2 regions of the Alteromonas sp. DY56-G5 genome follow, and region 1 is predicted to be linked to the other one. Evidence: predicted binding sites of a transcription regulator. Region 1 holds the regulator's gene; the other holds the start of a gene.
What was found. Region 1 encodes FNR, which switches genes on or off when oxygen is low (the NO sensors DNR and NnrR bind a similar motif). Its sites were predicted from a motif close to TTGATCTAGATCAA; they were not measured.
Positions count from the first base shown of each region.

Region 2: a site for FNR is predicted at 5,028-5,041, ahead of NO989_RS07095 (GbsR/MarR family transcriptional regulator). Genes of this name have one in related genera too.

Region 1 covers NZ_JANHZQ010000006.1:9,247-20,045, reverse strand. Annotated here, with positions in the region: gene uspE (universal stress protein UspE) at 1-817, opposite strand, end outside; gene NO989_RS04205 (IS4 family transposase) at 1,132-2,460, shown strand; gene fnr (fumarate/nitrate reduction transcriptional regulator Fnr) at 2,506-3,243, opposite strand; gene NO989_RS04195 (sulfite exporter TauE/SafE family protein) at 3,289-3,948, opposite strand; gene ccoS (cbb3-type cytochrome oxidase assembly protein CcoS) at 3,935-4,165, opposite strand; gene NO989_RS04185 (heavy metal translocating P-type ATPase) at 4,167-6,635, opposite strand; gene NO989_RS04180 (FixH family protein) at 6,635-7,114, opposite strand; gene ccoP (cytochrome-c oxidase, cbb3-type subunit III) at 7,330-8,283, opposite strand; gene NO989_RS04170 (cbb3-type cytochrome c oxidase subunit 3) at 8,300-8,461, opposite strand; gene ccoO (cytochrome-c oxidase, cbb3-type subunit II) at 8,463-9,068, opposite strand; gene ccoN (cytochrome-c oxidase, cbb3-type subunit I) at 9,084-10,517, opposite strand; gene NO989_RS04155 (hypothetical protein) at 10,747-10,799, shown strand, end outside.
Region 2 covers NZ_JANHZQ010000010.1:35,507-46,305, reverse strand. Annotated here, with positions in the region: gene NO989_RS07115 (methyl-accepting chemotaxis protein) at 1-1,426, shown strand, start outside; gene NO989_RS07110 (hypothetical protein) at 1,461-1,625, opposite strand; gene NO989_RS07105 (cytochrome d ubiquinol oxidase subunit II) at 2,018-3,025, opposite strand; gene NO989_RS07100 (cytochrome ubiquinol oxidase subunit I) at 3,037-4,410, opposite strand; gene NO989_RS07095 (GbsR/MarR family transcriptional regulator) at 4,422-4,979, opposite strand; gene NO989_RS07090 (hypothetical protein) at 5,290-5,703, shown strand; gene NO989_RS07085 (tandem-95 repeat protein) at 6,477-10,799, shown strand, end outside.

The DNA.
Region 1 (10,799 bases):
TGCCCACACGGCCAACGGTACCAATAACAACCAGCTCTGCATCCAGTGTTTTTGCCACTTGCGGGATAACTTTTTCCGGAAGGCCTTCTCTTACTACGCATTTGTTCTCAGGAATACCGTACTTTAATGCGTGACTACGCATTTCCTTTAAATGATGATTTTTTACCGCGTCGTGATAGGTATCGGGGTCGAACTCAGGCACTTCTATGGCGATATTAAGTGGTGTAGAAGGGTAACTGTTGACCAAATTTACGCTACCTTTCAATAAAGAGGCGTAGTCGTTAGCAATGAGGGTGAGCTTATCGTTAAGTGCGGCATGCTCATCGTCTTCACTGCCTACGTTTACTGCAGCAATAATCTCTCCTCCTTCTGGCCAGTCGTGCTCTTTAACGAGCAATACTGGGCGAGGGCATTTACGCATTAAATGCCAGTCGGTGGGGGTGAAAATAACAGAAGCAAGATCGTCGTGCTTTTTGGTTGCCTTTACCACTAAATCTATCTGATTGTTTAGGGTGTAGTAAATAATCGACTCATACGCACGATTATTCCATTCTACAACGATATCAGTTTCAGTGAATCCTTGTTCTCTTAAGTGGGTGGCAAGCCATTTTGCATGCTCCTTTGTAACTGCATCGCGCATTGACTCGCGCTCATCCGGGCTAAGCATGGTCGTCATATCATAAGATAAGTCGTATACCACCATCATGGCGGTAACTGAAGCACCTGTTTTTGAAGCGAGTTCATAAGCTCGGCTTAGTGCAGGTTGGTTATCGCGCTCGGCATCTACCACGGCCAGAATTCGTTTACACTCAATCATAACGTCCCCCTAACTACGAAACTTAGTAGCGGCTGTCGAAATCGAAGCTTTCTAATACTAACTATAAACGACATTGGGAAAAACGTAAGTTGTTTTAGATCAAGAATTTTACGAGGCGACCATGAGTGAACCCACCGAATTGAATATGGAGCAACCGGCGTGGCGCTGAAAGGGTAGATAGGTGGCTAACACAGGTTACAAAAAAGCGCGCTTAGTGCGTAATGCCGATCAGTTAAGAATATTTTCCTGATCGGTTGACCGATCGTTTTAAGACTTCAAAATCCGATATCAGTCTCTGGTATCGGATTTTTTTTATGTCTTTGCTTACAAACCTCGATGATACATTTGCTCATGCAGAAGATTTGAATGCTATTAATAAACTGATGTCTTTAATTGACCCTGAGCTTCTTCAGCAAGCTTATGCTTTATCGGGGGTAGCGACCGTCAGACGTCGCCGCTTACCTTTGGATTCGGTCGTATTTACTATTGTTGGTATGAGTCTGTTTCGTAGTGATCCGGTCTGGGATATCGCGAATAAACTGGATATCTCGTTACCTGGTAAAAACAGGTTTGTTGCTCCCAGCGCAGTGGTGCAGGCCCGGCAGCGACTGGGCGAAGAAGCTGTCGGTCATGTCTTTAAGCTGATGGCACAGCGGGCATTTGGTGAGTATGCCTTTGAACAGTGGTGTGGTTTAAATGTACTGGCGGTTGATGGTGTGATGTTCCGTGCCCAGGATACCACTGAGAACCTTGCCGCATTCGGATGTGACCGGAATGTGATGGGCGATAACCCGTACCCGCAGGTACGCATGTGTAGTCTGATGGAAACGTCTAGCCACCTTCTTTTGGCCAGTGAATTTGACGGCCGTGATGTCGGAGAGATGTCTCTTGCAGAGCGGCTTATTCCTTCAGTCCCTGATAACTCTCTAACCCTCTTCGACAGAGGATATTACTCGCTGGGATTACTGCACCTGTGGATGACCAAAGGTGTTAATACGCACTGGATGCTGCCCGCCCGTAAAGATTTACAGTACATAGTGAAACATCAACTAAGAGAACATGATGCTGTAGTCACCCTCAAGACCTCGCCTCAGGCGCGGAAGAAGTTTGATGGTTTACCTGAAACCATCGAAGCGAGACTGACCAGCTACGAAGTAAACGGAAAGACCTACCGCGTGCTTAGTTCAATGGTCGATGCTATGCAGTTCCCCTACGAAGAGATTGCCGATGTGTACGTTCAACGCTGGGAAATAGAACTGGGCTTCAGGGAAATGAAACAGACGTTACATCAGGCAAAGCTGACGCTTCGCAGCAAGAAATCTGAGATGGTGCGTCAGGAACTGTGGGGACTATTACTCGCCTACAATCTGATTAGAGTGATGATGCTTGATGCCGTAAAAGATATGCCGGAGCTATCTCCCTCACGGCTTAGCTTCGGTCTATGCATGAGGCATATCATCGTTTTCTTCCTGACCACCATCCCAGACACAGTGACCAAACTGCCCGTCCACTATGAATACCTGATGGAATCGTTGAGGATGATGAAGTTACCTGACAAACGACCTGACAGGTATTATCCACGAGTTGTGAGGAAAAGACCGACTAAATACCCCACAAAGAAAAAAGCCAGTCAGCTTAACTGACTAGCATTACGCTTAGTGCGCGCCTTATTTAACACTTAAAAAGGACTAACCGCAGACAACGCTAGGGCCGTTAAGCGCCGCTAGTTTGGTGTTTAGCCTATCGAAATCCAAAATAGTAATAAGCTTGCCGTCTACTTTTATGATGTTGTCTTTTTGAAAACGGCTTAACAGACGACTAATCGTTTCAATCGTTAATCCTAAATAGTTTCCAATTTCGTTGCGCGTCATGGTTAAGTGGAATTCTCTATGGGAAAAGCCACGCTCTTCAAAGCGTTGCGACAGGTGTGAGATGAAATACAGTAAGCGCTCTTCTGCAGTTCGCTTGTTTAAAAGCATGATCATGTCGTGATCTTGTTTTATTTCAGCGCTCATGAAACTCATGATCTGGTGGCGTAGCTTTGGAAATTGCACTGACATTTCGTCGAGGGTCTCGTAGGGAAGCTCACACACCATGGCAGTTTCTAACGCAGAAGTATAGCTTTGGTGCTTGTTCTCTCTTAATGCATCGAAACCGATAATGTCACCAGGAAAGTGGAAGCCGGTAATCTGTTCTTCACCTTCGGTATTAGTCACAAATGATTTGAATGAACCGGTTCTCACTGCAAATAGAGAACGGAATTTATCACCAGTTTGAATCAGCGTGTCACCTTTATGAAGCGGCTTCTTGCGTTCAATAATATCGTCAAGAGACTCGATTTCTGTTTTGTTTAACGCCACCGGTAAACATAAGTGACTGAAACTACAGTTTTGACAGTGAATAGAAAATTGGCTTCCTTTGCTCATAATGCACGCTCTCTAAAAGAATACCCGACAATAATACACCCATTTTTAAACGATTGCGCTATGAATAAGATAAGCTGCATATATTGCCATTATTACTGCAATAATTTGTCTAAAATGGTTATGTTGAAAACTTTGAACAATATATTGGCTACCAGCGCTTGCGGCGAGTAAGGTGGGTAATGTACCCAAACCGAAGAAGAACATAATAGCTGCGCCTTCTAGCGCATTACCCGCTGCGAGAGACCAGGTAAGTGTGGAATACACCAAACCGCAAGGAAGCCAACCCCAAATAAAACCATAAGGCAATGCACTTAAAGGGGTCTTAAATGGCAAAAAGCGTTTTGAAAGCGGCTGGACTTTGGAAAATAGGCCTTTACCAGCATTTTCCAGCACCGTTAAGCCAGTCCACCACTTACCCAAATAACACGCCAGTAGAAGCAACATGATTCCGCTAAGTAGGGAAAGGGCATAGTTGGCAAGAGGTATATAATCTGCTGCAATTTTTCCAATTGCCCCGGTTATTGCTCCGGCGATGGTGTAGCTCACCATACGTCCCATGTTATAGGCAAGGGTATAGGGTAGTGCTGAAGCGCCTTTAGGCGATACCATCCTTAGCGCAGCGACGATTCCACCGCACATTCCCACACAGTGAACTCCGCCGGCTAAGCCGATAAGAAAGGCAGAGAAGTAGTTAATCCCTTCCATGTGGCGCTTGGCTTTTGTCTACTTTACTGTCTTGAAGTTGCTTGCGTTGCTCAGCTAGCTTTTTTTCTTCTGGCGGAAGATCATCGTCAAACAGTATGCTATACCCTTGGCGATCTAAATCTTCAAATTGATTGGTTTTCACCGCCCAAAAGAATATCACGATAGCGACGGCAACAATGATGATGGCGATTGGAATTAATACGTAAATAATACTCATGCTATTTGCTCAAGAGTCGCGTTGAGTTTGTGACCACAATGATACTGCTTAACGACATACCAACAACAGCCATCCACGGTGAAAGTAGGCCTGATACGACGAAAGGTAAGATCAAAACGTTGTAACCTACCGACCAGCCAATATTTTGCCTTATTTTTTGCTTCACTTGGTGCGCAGTTCGAATAAGTTCTGGTACAGAAAGCAGCTGATCGCCAAGCAGTATCACGTCGGCGGCAGTTTTAGCCACGTCTGTGGCATTACCCACTGCAATTGCCACATCAGCGCTGGCAAGAACTGGAGCGTCGTTAATACCGTCACCCATCATCATTACTTTCGCGCCAGATTGCTGCATAGCTTGAACGGCTTCGTACTTTTGCTCAGGTGTTAGGCCACCTTTAGCGGTCGAAATTGGCAATGGTGCGGTAAGCGCATTAACGTTTTGCTGTGTATCACCACTTAAAACGGCGAGAGTATGGCTTGCAGCTAATATATCGAGAGTTTCTTGCGTATCTTCTCTTAGTGAATCCTTTACTTCATACGCCGCCATAATACGCCCCTTAACCGTGAGAAACACGTTAGCTGAAGGGAACGCTTCAATGAGTTTTAGCTGTGATTCGTGAACGCTGAATGCTACAGATCCCATAGAAAACAACGTGTCATTGATCTCACCGCTGATACCACCTCCTGGCGTAACGGTAAAATTAGTCACTTTGTGTACCGTGTTATCGATAGCGTCAGCACTGCCGCTAGAGGCAGAAATCTCGCTTAGGGCTACACCGTCGCTAAAGGCTATATCGTCGCTAAAGGCTTTGGCAATCGGATGTTCAGAGCGTGACTCCAAAGCGCGGGCAATTGATAGCGCACTATTACTATCCACACCGTCAGCGTACCAGGCATTTGAAATAGTAAATTTGCCTTTTGTGAGCGTGCCGGTTTTGTCTAATGCGATGGTGTCAATGTCAGTAATTTGTTCAAGCGCATCGGCGCGTTTTAGTAAAATACCTTGTCTGTTTAATTTTGCCATAGCGCAGGTTAACGCTGATGGCGTAGCCAACCCTAATGCGCAAGGGCAGGTTGCAACCAGCACCGATATGGTGATCCAAAATGCCTCGTCGCTACCCTGATACGCCCAAAAGCCATAGGTTAACGCCGAAATCAGCAATACCGCGGTAACGAAATAGCGAGAAAAATTATCGGCTATCTGCGCTGCTTTAGGTTTACTCGCCATGGCACTTGCTTGCAGTCGTACAATTTGATTTACCAGCGCATTTTTAAGGGTCTGCGTAACCGTAATGGTTAGCGTACCATCTTGACAAACCGTGCCGCCGTATACCGGGCTACTGTTCGACTTACGCACGGGGTTAAACTCGCCGGTAAGCATAGATTCGTCAACCGCTGCGTTGCCGTCGGTTACCACCCCATCAATGGGGACTGTTTCACCAGGCTTAACCAGCACCACATCGTCAATTCTTAACTGCTTTGCCAGACACTCGGTTAGGCTGCCATCCGGCAGTAATTTGGTGGCTGAAACGGGTACATACTGCATCATATTGGCAGAGATCTGTGCGGCGCGATGACGGCTACGATGTTCTAAAAAGCGGCTGAGTAACAGCAGGAAAATGAACATACAAATAGATTCAAAATACACTTCGCCTTGCTCTAATACTGTAGAGCGAATTCCAGCAATGTAAGTACCGAATATGGCGAGCGTAACGGGTACATCCATATTAACCGTTCTTGCGCTTAGCGCATTGGCGGCGCCCACATAAAAAGTGCTGCCTGAATACAGCACCACAGGTGTAGTAAGCGTAAGGGCAACCCAGTAAAAATACTGTCGGGTTTCTAATTCAATAGCGCCAAACCAGTCAAAATACAGCCCCGTCATCAGCATCATCACCTGCATGGTCATAATGCCTGCTAGGCCAAGCTTTTTCAGAAAAGTCTTTTGTTCGCGTTTATAACTGGCTTCGTGTTCGTCGGGGTGAAATGGCGACCCAACATAACCAATGCGTTTTAGTGTAGAAAGAATCTGACTAAGCTTGATTTGAAAAGGTGACCAAGTAACTAAAGCGCGGCGCTCTTGGACGTTTACCGCGACTTGCTTTATCCCTTCTACTTTTGACAACTGCTTTTCGATAAGCCATCCACACGCAGCGCACGTGATACCTTCAAGGGTTAATTGAATCTGCTTATCTTGCCCCTCATCAAAAACGAATTCTTCTTGAAGAGCAGGGTCGTCATACACTTTGAGCTTGTCGAGTGTCTCTAGAATGCCATCGTCTGATTTTTGCGCTGGTTCGGTTCTAAACTGGTAATAGTCTTCAAGACCGTTGGTTACGATGGCTTCGGCCACGGCTAAACATCCAGGGCAACACATGTCGCGTTGCTGCCCTAATATCACGGTAGTAAATTTTCCATCGTCTGAGCCCGCAATAGGCAAGCCGCAATGGTAACAGTCGTGCTTGGCCATTATGGATTGAATTTCATTTTGCCAGAGTGGGGCAGATAGATGGTATTTTGTATTTTCCAGCTATCATCAATAGGGGTTAGCGATACGCGCCATTTACCATCAAGATCTTCTTCGACAAAACCGCGATAAATACCGTTAGCGTCGCGGCTTAATAAAACGCTGACATCACGCTCTTCAAGCGTTACGTGATAAAAGCTTAGTTTAACCGCATTACCTTCTTGTGGAATACCTGAATGAAACTCTAGCGCTATGCTGCCATCTTCAATGGTTAAATCGGTAGTGATATTCTTGCGGCGGGCTATGGCCTCTTTGTCCAGACGGGCATTGATCGCTTTTCCTTCCTTGTAGTAGTCGTCCACCACCAGGCTATCTTCGGTGCTAATAGCAAGGTTTAACAACACGCCACCCATGATGAGTGTAATGATAGGTACGGCAATTAAAAACCAGGGCCAGAACTCTTTATACCAGGGTCTATTCATCGAAATCTTTCTCGTATTTACTTCACTAACAACATATTTATTTTTACTTCCCCAACTACACGTAAAGCCGGCAAATAATGATAAATATAGTGTTGGCGAGACATGTTAAAAGTGTACAAAGAATGTTCGCATGGCACTCTCTATACCGCTGTATTTTCTCATAAAAAAAGCCCCGTAGTAACGAGGCTTTTTAAGATATTTAATGATTTAAATCATTAATCATTTGAAAGGCTGTATACATACGCTGCAACAACATGAATTTTGTCATCACCCAAGGTTTTCTTGAATGAAGGCATTACACCGTTACGACCGTAAGTAAGCGTTTCTGTTACCGCTCTGTGGCTGCCGCCGTATAGCCAGATATTGTCAGTAAGGTTTGGTGCACCAAGTGCTTGGTTACCTTTACCGTCCATACCGTGACAAGCCGCACACGCTGCGAAACGAGCTTTACCTGCTTCTGCAAGCTGAGGGTCCACATCGCGACCGCTTAAACTAAGTACGTAGTTAACCACTTCTTCGATACCGTCTTCACCCATGGCATCTAGCCATGCTGGCATAGCCGCTTTACGACCAAGCGTAAGAGTTTCAACGATTTTTGCACCTGAACCACCGTACAACCAGTCGTTGTCCGTTAGGTTAGGGAAGCCGCCATTTTGACCTCGTGCATCAGAACCGTGACACTGAGAGCAATTTTGTAGGAACAAACGCTGACCTACTTTATTTGCTTCTGGGTCTTTAGCCAGTTCTTCAACAGGAACTTGTGCATACGCTTCGAAGATCGGATCGAACTTCTCGGCAGCGAAATCTAGTTCACGGTCATATTCTACTAGGTAGCCTTGCTCTTTAGCATCAATACGCGCCTGAGCTGACTCTTCTAGCGATTGAATATTTTGGTTAGAGCTCTTCCAACCCAAAATACCTTCAAACGCACCTAAGCCAGGATAAAGCGCTAGGTATAAAAAGCCCCAAACGATGGTCATGTAGAACATAATTGTCCACCAGCGAGGAAGTTGATTGTTCAACTCCTCAATACCATCGAATTTGTGGCCCATTGACTCACCTTCAGCTACGCCAGTCTTGTTAGAAAGGCACCAGCGTAAAAGGAAGTAGCAACCAATGATTAACCCTAGAGTTATCACTGAAATCCAAATTGTCCAAAACATACTCATGAGTTCGAGACTCCTGCTAATCTTCTTTTGATTTTTCTTTTTCTTCGTCTGCAAACACTAGGTTTGCCGCTTCATCGAATTTTTTCTTGTTGCGGCTGCTAAATGCCCACCACACAACACCGATGAAGCTTACAAAGACGATGACAGTAAAAATGCTGCCTACAATTCCCTGGTCCATATTATTTCAAATGTGTGCCAAGAGATTGTAGATAAGCAATAAGGGCTTGCATTTCCGTTTTACCCTGTACTGCCGCTTTCGCGCCCGCGATATCTTCGTCGGTATACGGAACGCCAAATCCACGGAATACTTCCATTTTTTTAGCTGTAAACTCACCATCAAGCGTGTTTTCCGCAAGCCAAGGAAAGCCTGGCATGTTCGACTCTGGTACTACGTTGCGAGGATTAAGCAGGTGAACTCGGTGCCATTCGTCGCTGTAACGACCACCAACACGTGCTAGATCAGGACCAGTACGCTTAGAACCCCAAAGGAAGGGGTGCTCCCATACTGATTCGCCAGCAACGCTGTAGTGACCATAACGCTCTGTTTCGGCGCGGAATGGACGGATCATCTGGCTGTGACAACCTACACAACCTTCACGGATGTAGATGTCACGACCTTCAAGCTCAAGCGCGGTATATGGACGTAGGCCTGTTACTGGCTCCATTACTTGCTGCTGAAACATCAACGGCGTAATTTGAACCATGGCACCGAAGCTGATAGCGATAAGGATTAATACCGTTAACAGACCGACGTTCTTTTCAATTAACTCATGTGCGTTTTTCATTATTCGTCTCCTTTACTACGCCGGCTGAGTCGCTGGGTCTGCAGCGATACTGCCTTTAGGTGCACGAACGGTTTTCCATGTGTTGTATGCCATAACAAGCATACCTGCTACCACGAAACAACCACCAATGAAACGAACCACATAGAAAGGCTTAGACGCTTCTAATGACTCAACAAAGCTATAGGTTAACGTACCGTCAGCATTTACTGCACGCCACATTAGACCCTGTAGTACACCAGACATCCACATTGCTACGATGTATAGAACAACACCGATAGTTGCGAACCAGAAGTGTACGTTAACTAGCTTGGTGCTATACATAGCGCGCTGACCGAATAGCACTGGAATTAAGTGGTAAATTGAACCAATTGAAACCATTGCAACCCAACCTAGAGCACCAGAGTGTACGTGACCAATTGTCCAGTCAGTGTAGTGAGACAGTGCATTAACGGTCTTGATTGCCATCATTGGGCCTTCGAAGGTAGACATACCGTAGAAAGACAATGAAACAATAAGGAAACGCAATACTGGGTCGGTGCGAAGTTTATGCCACGCGCCAGATAGCGTCATAATACCGTTAATCATACCACCCCAAGATGGAACGAATAGGATAATAGACATCACCATACCTAGTGACTGAGTCCAGTCTGGTAGGGCAGTGTAGTGAAGGTGGTGAGGACCAGCCCAGATATACAGAGAGATAAGTGCCCAGAAGTGAACAATTGAAAGTCTGTATGAATAAACCGGGCGACCAGCCTGCTTAGGTACGAAGTAGTACATCATACCAAGGAAGCCCGCAGTTAGGAAAAAGCCTACCGCGTTATGGCCGTACCACCACTGCATCATAGCGTCTACTGCACCTGCATACAGTGAATACGATTTAGTGAAAGATACCGGAATAGCCATGCTGTTACCAATATGAAGAATTGCAACAGTTAACATGAACGCGCCTAAGAACCAGTTTGCAACATAAATGTGCGAAACTTTACGGATTACTAGGGTTCCGAAGAAGTTAATGATATAAGCGACCCAAACCAGTGCCAAAAGGATATCAATTGGCCATTCTAGTTCAGCGTATTCTTTTGAGCTGGTTAAACCCATAGGCAGGGTGATAACAGCTAAAACGATAACGGCTTGCCAACCCCAAAAGGTAAATGCGGCAAGTTTGTCACTGAACAGTCTTACCTGGCAGGTACGCTGAACGATGTAGTACGACGTTGCAAATAGCGCACAGCCGCCGAAGGCAAAAATAACGGCGTTAGTGTGCAACGGACGCAAACGTGAGAATGTTAGCCATGGTGTGTCAAAGTTAAGCATAGGTGCAAATAACTGCGCGGCAATAAATACCCCTAGGCCCATACCAATGATACCCCAGACTATGGTCATGATGGTAAATTGCCTAACTACTTTATAATTGTAGTCAGGTTGTGCTTGGCTTATTTCACTCATTTTAATGAATCTTCCACTTCAAATGAACTATGGTCTCCAACTGCCGGAATAGTACGGTCGAGACGTGTATCAGCTAAGGAATAACGCTTCACACCGAGCTCGGAAAGAGTAATAATTATTGTCTCCAAGCCAGTTGGTACGCGGATGATAAGGTTTTTAATTACAAAAAGATACCATAAACTACCTAAGCTTGATCTCCGTCAATGAAGAAATACACAAAATTTAAGAAATGCTAAATAACGATAACAATAAACGATCAAAAATTTTACATTCCCAGCTTCC
Region 2 (10,799 bases), on a different contig from region 1:
TCAAAGTAAAGAGCTGGTGCTTATCGCGTATTCCTTATACGGAACCACAATAAATAGTCGCGAATATAACGGACAGAAAGACCTGCTCGTCGACGAGACCAACGCCAAATTTTCCCGATTCAGCTATATGGGAAGCGATGCCGCTCAAGAAAAATTTGATGTACTGGTTGCGTCAGCTGCGTCTTTACAGCAAACGATGTCAGCAACATCTATAGATTGGGATATTGCACGGGAAAATCTTCAAGTTATTACCCAAGCAGCATCTGAACTAAATGCACTTTTAACTGGGGTACGCTCGGGTGTTGAGCGTGCTGCGAACTCTCGAACCATGGCTATTTCTGCTGAACTCAGTGTGAGCCAGTTCACTATCTACAGCCTAATCATATTGCTACTGGCTGTATCCATAATGGGCTACATACTTGCTAAGCGGAATATCGCAAGTCCTATCGAAGAGATGGCTAAGAGGCTTGACGATATTGCAAAAACACGCAATTTACAGTCACGTCTACCTACTCAAAATTTACAAGAACTCCACGCGATAACGCATAGCGTTCAAGGTCTACTAGCCGTATTTCACAAGGGAATGACTGACCTTCAACATGCAGTGAATGACCTGAACCACTCATCACAAACACTTAACAGTGCAACATCACACTCTTCAACCGCTATTCTAAGCTTTCAAGGAGACATCAAGCAGCTAGTGTCAGTCATGGACAATCTGTCTGATGAAATGGAACAAAGCCTTACTCTATCTATAAAAGCTGCGGAACAAGCGAAAGGTAGTGCCCACCAGATAGCGCAAGGTAAGGTGGATGTGGAAACCACAGCGCGCGCCATCTCTGATTTAACCCTAAATATTGATAAAACTGCTTCTACGTTAGATAAGTTGCAAAGTGATGGAAAAAACGTATCGAGTGTGGTGAAAACCATTGCTGAGATTGCTGATCAAACTAACCTATTGGCACTTAATGCTGCAATAGAAGCGGCAAGAGCAGGAGAGTCGGGTAGAGGTTTTGCGGTGGTGGCGGATGAAGTGCGTACGCTAGCATCAAGAACTCATCAATCGACAGTTGAAATTAATGCCATGTTAGAAAAAATAGTGCAGTCAATTCGTGATTCTGTACAAACTATGACTTCGAATAAAGACAAGGCACACAACGCATTGGGGCTTGCCAATGAGCTGGTGATTACGTTGGAAGACGGACGCAAAAGTGTTTTATCGTTAGTTGAGGTGAGCAATGAGGCTTCGGCTCTTGTACAACACGCTAAAGATCAGGTGCAAGTTGCACGCGAAGGGGCACTAGATTTTCAAATGCTGGGCGATCAAGTAAAAGCCGCGAATACCAATGTGAATAGTGAAGCGAAAAGCTTATTCAGCCTGGCTGAGAACCTTCAGGAAAACGTTAATAGATTTAAATTGAGCTAAAAAAATGGGGCCGGTTTGACGGGCCCCATATAAATTAATGATTTTGGTCTTCAACGTGCTGGTCGGCAAATATCTTGGATTTCTTTTTGATTTTACATCCTAAGATACGCTGCGCATTTTTACGGCCGATATAGTGAGCGACTGTGTAGGGGTGCGCGCGCTTGAAGAACCGTGAGAACGAATGGAATACATTTTCCATGGTATTGGCTCCTTCTATTAAAAATTGCCCCAAATAAAATATAGTAATATTACAGTTTGATGTCAACAAAATATTTAACGGTAAGTAACGTTTAAATTTTGATCACACCTTAAGGGTAGACTAGCTAAAGCTAAACATCCTCTAGTCATTGGTATACATTGTTCGAGGGAAAGGATCATATTTTGATCGCAGGTTTTCAGATCGAGTTCGTGGATTGGGGATACTGGTCGCCGCAAATGCCCCGAGCACAGGAAAGGCGTCGGGAACCGCAAGAAACTCGCAATGTACAGCGTTTAGTATAGCGCTGAATAGAAAGTGAACACCATTGAATTTCAATGATGTTCACTATTGTTTCAAGTAATTGGGATCTGCTGCGATCCCATTAACAAAAGCTAGTAGTAAGAAAGCTTCTCTGATTTACCGGAGAATATCTTATATACCATGGCCGTATAAGCCAAAATAATAGGTACTACAATAACTACGCCAACAAGCAAGAAGCGCAGAGAGCTTGCATCACTAAGCGCGTCCATCACCGTCATCTGTCCAGGGATGATAAACGGATAGTAGCTTATGCCAAATGCGGTGAAACAAAGTAAAAATACTAGAAGAGCAATAAAGAACGGAAGCCATTCGCCTTTCCCTTGTGCATCAGGCAGTTTTTTAAGCAACACACCACATAGTGCTAGAAGCGCAAAACACGCTACTGGAATAGCGAAAAGCACATAGCCCCAAGGAGCAGACAACCATAAGTCTCGTACGTCATCGTGTAAGGTTAGGTTTGCGATACTTACCGCGACAATCCCTACTGCCAGTACCCCTAAACCTCTTCTGGCCCAGTAATACGCTTTTTGTTGAAGCTCACCTTCGCCTTTAAGTATTAACCAGCACGAGCCAATAAACGCATAAGCAGCCGTAACACCAAATGCAGCGAGAAGTGCAAAGCCTTGCGCCCAAATATCTGTGCGAAGCCCCGTCACGTATATACCCAACATATACCCTTGAGCTAATGTGGTTAACAGCGACCCGTATTTGAATACCATGTCCCATTTACGCTTTTTCACCTGCACAACCTTGGCGCGAAAATCGAACGCTACGCCGCGCAAAATAAGCCCTAATAACATGAAGGTGGCTGGCAAGTACAAGGTTTGTAAAAACTCACTATGGGCTTCAGGGAAGGCAACAAGCAGTAGACCTATGGCGAGCACAAGCCACGTCTCATTAGCATCCCAGTAAGGCCCTATGGAGGCTATCATGTCATCGCGAAACGCTTCTGTTCTTGGCGGAATAAGCACACCCACACCCAAGTCGTAGCCATCTAAAATGGCGTACAGCAATACAGATAGACCAAGTAAACCCACATAAATATTTCCGAGCATTTCTGCTGATACGTTTTCAAACATGTTTGCTCTCCTTAAACCGTGCTTGGGTCTGGGTCAGTAGGCTGCATTTTTGCCTTGGCAATTTCGCGCTCTTCCGTCGTTATCTCTTCAATTTCAACGGCTCTTCTGCACATCAACATAAGTGTTCCCATGTATGCGATTAGAAGCACCGTATAAATAACAAGATAGAGCGTGAACGACAGAGCAATATTCGCCGGTGGTAACTGGGTAACGGCATCAGCGGTTCTTAATACACCGCTTACCAAATAGGGCTGACGGCCTATTTCCGTTACGTACCAGCCTGCTAACGTAGCAATCCAGCCGCTAAACGCCATGCCTGCTAACGTGCGTTTAAGCCAAATTGGGAAGTCTTTTTTGCGCATAAGATAAAGACTGCCAAGCCATGACACAGCAAGCATTAACATACCCATTCCCACCATAACCCTAAAACCGAAGAAAACAGGAGCAACGGGCGGATGCTCTCCTTCAAACTCATTTAACCCTTTAATCTCGCCTTTAAGTTCGTGAGTAAGAATTAAACTCGCACCATAGGGAATGGGAATTTCAAAATGATTCTCTTTGCTTTCTTCGTCAGGAATTGCAAAAAGCAACAAAGGTGCGCCTTCAGTGGTTTCCCAAAGTCCTTCCATCGCCGCTACTTTCTGAGGCTGATGCTCAAGCGTATTTAAACCATGCATGTCACCAGCAAAAATTTGTAGCGGGATTAACACTGCCGCCGTATAGGTGGCGGTTTTAAGCGCGAGCTTAGGTGCAAGCTTGTCGTCGCCTTTAAGCATGCGGTAGGCCGAAAGCCCAGCTATCAGGAAGCTGGCCGTCAGTCCAGACGCTAACATCATATGTACAAAGCGGTAAGGGAAAGACGGGTTAAAGATAATTTCTTTCCAGTTTGTGGCATACACCACACCGTCGACCACTTCAAAACCCTGCGGTGTTTGCATCCAGCTATTTAAGGCTAATATCCAGAACGCAGAAGTAGTGGTGCCAAGTGCAACAATAAGGGTTGAAGCCGTATGCAGCCAGTTCGGAACACGGCGTATGCCAAACAGCATGATGCCTAAAAACGTGGCTTCTAAGAAAAAGGCGGTAAGTACCTCATAACCGAGTAGTGGCCCCGCCACATTACCTACTTTCTCCATAAATCCAGGCCAGTTAGTACCAAACTGAAATGACATGGTGACGCCGCTTACTACACCCAAGGCGAAGCTTAGGGCAAAGACACGTACCCAAAAGCGATACATACGCATCCACACAGGGTGACCTGAAATATTAGAGCGCAGCTTAAAGTAAAATAGAAACCAGCCCATCGCCATGGTGATGGTTGGAAACAAAATATGAAAACTAATATTTAACGCAAATTGTAAACGAGACAGCAAGAATGCATCCACAGAAGGCCCCCTTAGTTAACGCTGTTTTTCCCCGGAAGTAGCTTGTCCTTAAGCTCAAGCATACGGCCCACGCCAGAACCCAACTTCATCAACGTGTTTAACTTTTCAGGTCCAAGATTTTGAAGCTCTTCAGACCATGCCGTAATTGATTCGAGTAAATCGTGAATTTCGTTCAGTTTATGTTGTGCATTCGCCTCTTTTTCATTGGCAGGTGCGTCAAGCAACAAATCACGCAGTAGACTCATTGTTGGGTCTATCTCGCGCTTTCTTCGCTCTTCGAATACTCTATTGGCCAGTGTCCAAATATCGCCAGCCGGAATAAAGAACTCTTTTCTCTCACCAGGAACAAGATGCTGTTTAACTAAGCGCCATGACTGAAGCTCTTTTAAACCCATGCTGGTATTGCCTCTGGATATGTTGAGCGCATCCGCAATTTCCTGCGCCGAAATGGGCTCTTCGTTTAAAACAATAAGCGCAAGAATTTGCCCAACTGTTCTGTTGAAACCCCAACGACTTCCCATTTCGCCAAAGTGCATAACCGCAGATGTAATTAAAGGCGTCATTTTCATTTTTACCTTCCAGAAGTTTCAGAAATTACTGAAAGTTTAATTATTAGTTTGATCAAGATCAATAGAAAGGGAATGAAAATAAGAAAAATTTAATGGTGATGCGCTATTTACCCTAATTTGCGATAACCGAAGCTAGCGCAGAAACAATTAAGTGAATTTGAGTAAGAAATACCGCTGAGAAACTAAAAGAGTGGTATGTGATAAGGTTCGACGAAGATTTGTTTTCTTTCATTTTTATTATGTTAACGGTATGTTGTGGTTAGCGCGTTAAAGGACATTATTGGATAATGAGAGTGATTAAGGGGGAAGCTTGAGCATAATTTACGAGCTTAAAGCTGGCACACCTGTTGAAATAAGTTATTTGAATGCCTTGCACGAGCGCGTGTCGTTTAAAGTCGGCTACATTGGCTGCGTGTCGTCTGAGTTTATGTTGTTTGACTTAACGCGAAACAAAAAAAGTCTGCATGAGCTAAAAATGTTGCGTCCGGGCCTTACGCTTGAGTTAAAGAGCATAGTTAGTGACGCAACACTCACGTCAATAAACTTTCAAAGTGAGCTGCTGATGCTCACCACTGTTCAAGTTCCTATCTTGGTTGTTTCATTTCCAAAAGACATCAACCAAAAACGCTTACGCCGTGAGCCGCGGCTTAAAGTTGAGCTGATGGTTAAGCTAGAGATGGAATCATTTCAAACAGGGCACCTTGCAATGGTTACTGATTTGTAAAAATCTGGTGTTCATTGTGAATATCATCCTACCGAACAAGAAATAGCTGACGCAGATAAAGATGCCTTAAATAGCTTAATTCATGAACCTGTCAAAATAGAGTTTCCGCCCGACGAAGAAAACCCCGAAGCGATAGTAATTCGAGGGAACATCAAAAATATTCGAGGTCGCGATAAACTGTCTGTGGGTATCCAGTTTGACACTGACGACATAGAGAACACAGGGCAAATTCAAATGCTTTATGTTTTGTTAGTGATGCGAGAGCACGGCCTTTAATAGGAACTAAGTTTACTCAAAGCATGAACTTTTGACGCCTTGGTTAATAATAATGCTCAAATTTGTAATTTAATTCAATACTTGGGTATTAATTTTTATACCAATATGATGGTGTGGGGTTTAAATAAATCGCTCGATATTAAACCTAATGATCCATACTGCCAACTAAATTTTGGGGTTTAGAAATTGCAATAGGGGTTAACCCCTATCCTTGTTGTCTTATCCTTATGTCTACTGTCTTTACGTTTTCCAACGCGTTATGTTCCGCTTTGCTCAGTAACTCTATATAAAACAGAGAAATATTAGTTTTTATTTATTAAAAGTTACTGCTTTCTATCTGGCGAGAAGTTAAATCTTGTACTAGTTTTCAGGTTCCATCATTTGAATGTATTCAATGGTTTTTTACGTTGAGTTCGATGAAAACAAGTATGAAGTGATTACAACTGAACCCGATAGCCAACTGTTTTAAAACGAAAAACACGAATGAAAGGAAAGACATGATCCGCACATTGTCCAAAGCCATCATCGGTACTTCATTGCTCTTAGGCGCATTGCAAAGCGCGCAAGCAGCAACCCCTGTCATCACAAACTCACCGCCGCAAAGCGCGTTTATAGGGGAGTCATTTTGTTACGACATACCGTTAACAAACTCAGGTACAACAGGGTATGGCCCTTATCTTCGCGTTATTCATGATGCTGACTTAACATTTAACGGTGCGACGTTTATAGGAAGTAACAGCGCTACGGTTAATGTAGGCACGTTTGACACCGTTGCGAACAACAATGAGCTCGAAGATCCTATCATTGCGCAAACCGTTGCTGGCACCGAAGGGTTCAGTTTTTCAACGGTAGATATCCCAGTGGGCTCGGTTGTAACCAATGGCCCTGACCTAACTACCAATGTTTGTTTCACTATCGACAGTAATGCAACGCCAGCGGAAGCGTTTGCTATCGAGGTAACGCCTGTTTATGAATTTGGTGACACAGCAACAGGTGATAACGGCCCAATAGTGGGAACATCGCAAAGTGCGTCAGTTGAGGCGGCCCTTTACCAAGTAACTACGCAAAGCTCTGCTGCGGAAAACGAGCTTGCTGCGGGCCCAAGTTTTTCAGCAACCGTTACACATACGGTAGATGTTGCAAATGGTCCAACGATAGACAACTTACAGTTCACAGATGTTTTAGACAATGGTGTTCAGTATAGCGCTCAAGCTACGATAACTGGTGGAACTGGGTGCGCTATAGATAGTGAACCTTCTACATCCAGTACTGGTGGCATTTTAGATGTTTCGTGTGCTTCTGCTACGGGAACAAGCAGTGCAAATGATGTGCGCGTGAGCTACCCCATGCATTTTATTAATGTCCTGAATGCGCAGCAGTGCAGTGCTTCAAGTATTGTGCATCCGCTTGACTTTAATGCGAGTTTTAACGGCAATGGGCTTACCCAGGTTTCTAGCAATGACACGGTTACGGCAAAGCATGTTGCAATACAGCAAGGTGTAAATACAGGGGAATCAAGTCCTGGCAACACACTTACCGTTACTAACTCAATTCAAATTTCTGATTACGTATCGGTAGACTCTTTAATTCTTAACGACACCATAGCCGATGGCGTTGATTTTTCATCGGATATCACGATTAGCTATGGTGGAAATACGTTTAATATAACGAGGCCTGCTTCAAGTACTGACGCCAGTCAAAATGAGGCCATCACTTACAACGTTACTAACGCAACCGGCACGCTTCCGGGGGGAAGCGTTTTAACGGTGTCTTACACCGTAGATATTCAGCAAAATTACGTTGGTGGTTACACAGGGGTTGAGAGTAATGCCCCTGTCGTTGCTAACGATTCACTGTCGTTTTCTCAAAGTGCACAATATAACGTAGCAAGTGGTGCGTCGAGCTGCTTGGAAGGCTCAAGTGCTTCGGTCTCGATTGAAGGTATTCGTACCTCTAAATTTCTTGTTGACGGTAACGGCGATACAACCACACAACTATTACAGTACGCACCGGGTGAAAGCGTTACCTATCGTTTGCGCATGGATATTCCTTCTGGCGATACTAACGACATTGTATTTGTAGATTTTCTTCCTTTGCCCGTTTTCTTAATCCCAGAAACGACTGTCGATACAAATTCAAATATTGCGAGCAACACCAGCTTTTCTTATACCGCTGAAAATACGGTAACAACCCTCACACCTACAATCACGGTATCATCTGCTGAAAACAGCGTAACGTTAGACTGGGGCAGTATCTCAACAACCCAAGCTGAAGTACTAGAAGTTGATTTTACCGTTGAGGTAACCGATAAGCCCTATGCTGATGGGTTGGAATTGGCGAACTTATTCCAAGGTACTTCGACCAATACGCCTGATGCAATCACTGCCGATCTTAAGTCAGCTAAAATTCTTGTTCGTGCTCCAGAATTGACCGTTTCACTTGCTACTTCTGCAGGAAATGTAGATGCCGGAGATACGATTCAGTACACCTTAACAGTAACTAACGAAGGTGGTGCTACATCATTTGACACCACCGCCAGTGTTCCTATCGTTTCTGGCGTGGCTTCGCAGAGCCTTGTATCTGCAACAGTCGATGGGAATGGTGTAGCCTTGGGCAGCGGCTCACTAGCAGATGGTACTTACAGCATACAGAACCTCGCCGCAGGTGAAGTTTACGTGCTTACTTTCACTCAAGATATTGCACAAACTGCAGAGCCTAACGATGTCATCACGTCTGAAGCGACGATTGATTGGGCTTCTGCACAGGGGCAGGCTGCGACCTTTGATCCGCAGTCAGATGACGCATTTGTCACCGTTTCAGATATTGCTATTGCTTCAACAATAGTAAGCCCCACGGGGAATGTTGTGGTAGGTGATACCGTACAGTATCGGGTAGACGTGACTTTGCCAGAGGGCACAACGAATGACTTAACGGTAGATATGACGCTCCCTGCTGGCTTTGAATACAGCAATACGTTAACGGTAAATTCAACAGGTTTTGACGGAACCGTAAGTGCCAGCCCAACCGTGACATCGTCTGGCACTGTCGCTAGTGGGCAAACGGTTAGAGCTGTGTTTAACGGCAGTACAACCACTAATAATGATAACGATCCAAGCGATAATACATTTTCAATTACGCTTGAAGCCTTGGTGCAAGACGTCACACAAAATGCCGCTACAACGTCAACGCAAAGCAAGCAGTTACAGGTAAATGCGGGAACCAACAATACCACCAACAATGCGTCAGCTACGTCAACTAATCAGTTTTCAGAGCATGTATTAAGCGCAACAACAAGCGTGGCGCCAAGCTCTGGCGTAGAAGCAGGCGATACGGTAACCGTAACTATAGATGTTGAAAATACAGGTACAGCTACCGCTTATGATGTTGAAGTGGTCAGCAATGTTAATACTGATATTTTCACAAATGTAAACGCAGGAACAACCCCAACTGGTTTTACGTATGCACTTCAAACTTCACCAGACAGAGTAACCTATTCAGGTACGGAGCTTGCCGCTGGTGATAGCGTGCAGTTCACTTATACTGCTGAAGTAAAAGCAGGTGCACAGACTGGTTCCTCTTTTGATATTACCGCGCAAGCTACAGGTGATAGCCAAACAGGCGATCAAGCCGTTGAGCGTGACTCTCAGTCCAGTAGCACAGGTACCACGGCCACAAGAGCAATTTCAGCTGACAATATTACGTTGATAGCTTCTTCAGAAACTTTTACGAGTGATTCAGGTACTCGTGAATCGGCTATAGGGGAAGTGCTTACCTACGCGTTTACAACTGTCGTACCAGAGGGACAGACGCTAGAAACTGCTAATCAGGACATTATCGAAGTTATTCTGCCTGCTGGAATGGCCTATCAAGCGGGCACTGCCTTAATTCGCGGAACATTTGATACGGGCTTTACGACGTCAAATGGTGTGTCAATTACTGCGTCAGATACAACTATTACCCCGGTTGTCAGTGGTCAGTCTGTTATCTTCGACTTGGGTGACATAACAAATAATGACAACGATGCAGGTGATGAAAGTATCACCGTTACACTTGATGTGCTTACCTTAAACACCAGTAACAATAACCGTACAAACAATAAAACGGTAACAGGTGAAGTAAACTATTTAAATGAAAGCAGTGCTAACCAGAGCAACAGTGCGACGCAGAATATTCGTATTGCAGAGCCAAACCTAACGGCTACAAAAACAGCTTCGCCATCAACTGTAGATGGTGGCAGCGAAGTAACATTCACCGTTACGTTAACAAATACGTCGGGAACTGCCGTATCGCGTGCGCATGACTGGTACATCAACGACAACGTGCCAGCGCGTTTTAACAGTGTGGCACTGGTTAGCGCAATACATTCACGAGGGGCAGGCATTGATGTATCAGCCTGTGCAAACATCAGTGGTAACGAGCTAACGGTTGAGTCTGATAGCTGCGCAGTTAGCGACATTGATTACCTAGCAGCGGGTGAAAGCGTTACCGTTGTGTATACCGCTCAGGTCAATTTTGATATCGCGTTTGAAGAAACCGTAACTAATACCGTTTCAACCTCGGCAACGTCTTTGCCTGGTGTATCAGGTACAGGGGATGCTACCCCAGGTGTTGCCGGTTCAGACAACGGCGAACGTACAGGTAGCGGTGCCAACAACGACTCCGGCCAAAACGTCAACGATATCGCGGACTCGGCCATGGCATCAGTTACCGCCAATGCGCCCACGCTTACGTTAACGACTACTGCATCAGATGCTGCAATTGGAACTGTGGTTGATTTAACGGCAAGTTTCTCTATACCAACGGGTACAACAGACAACTTT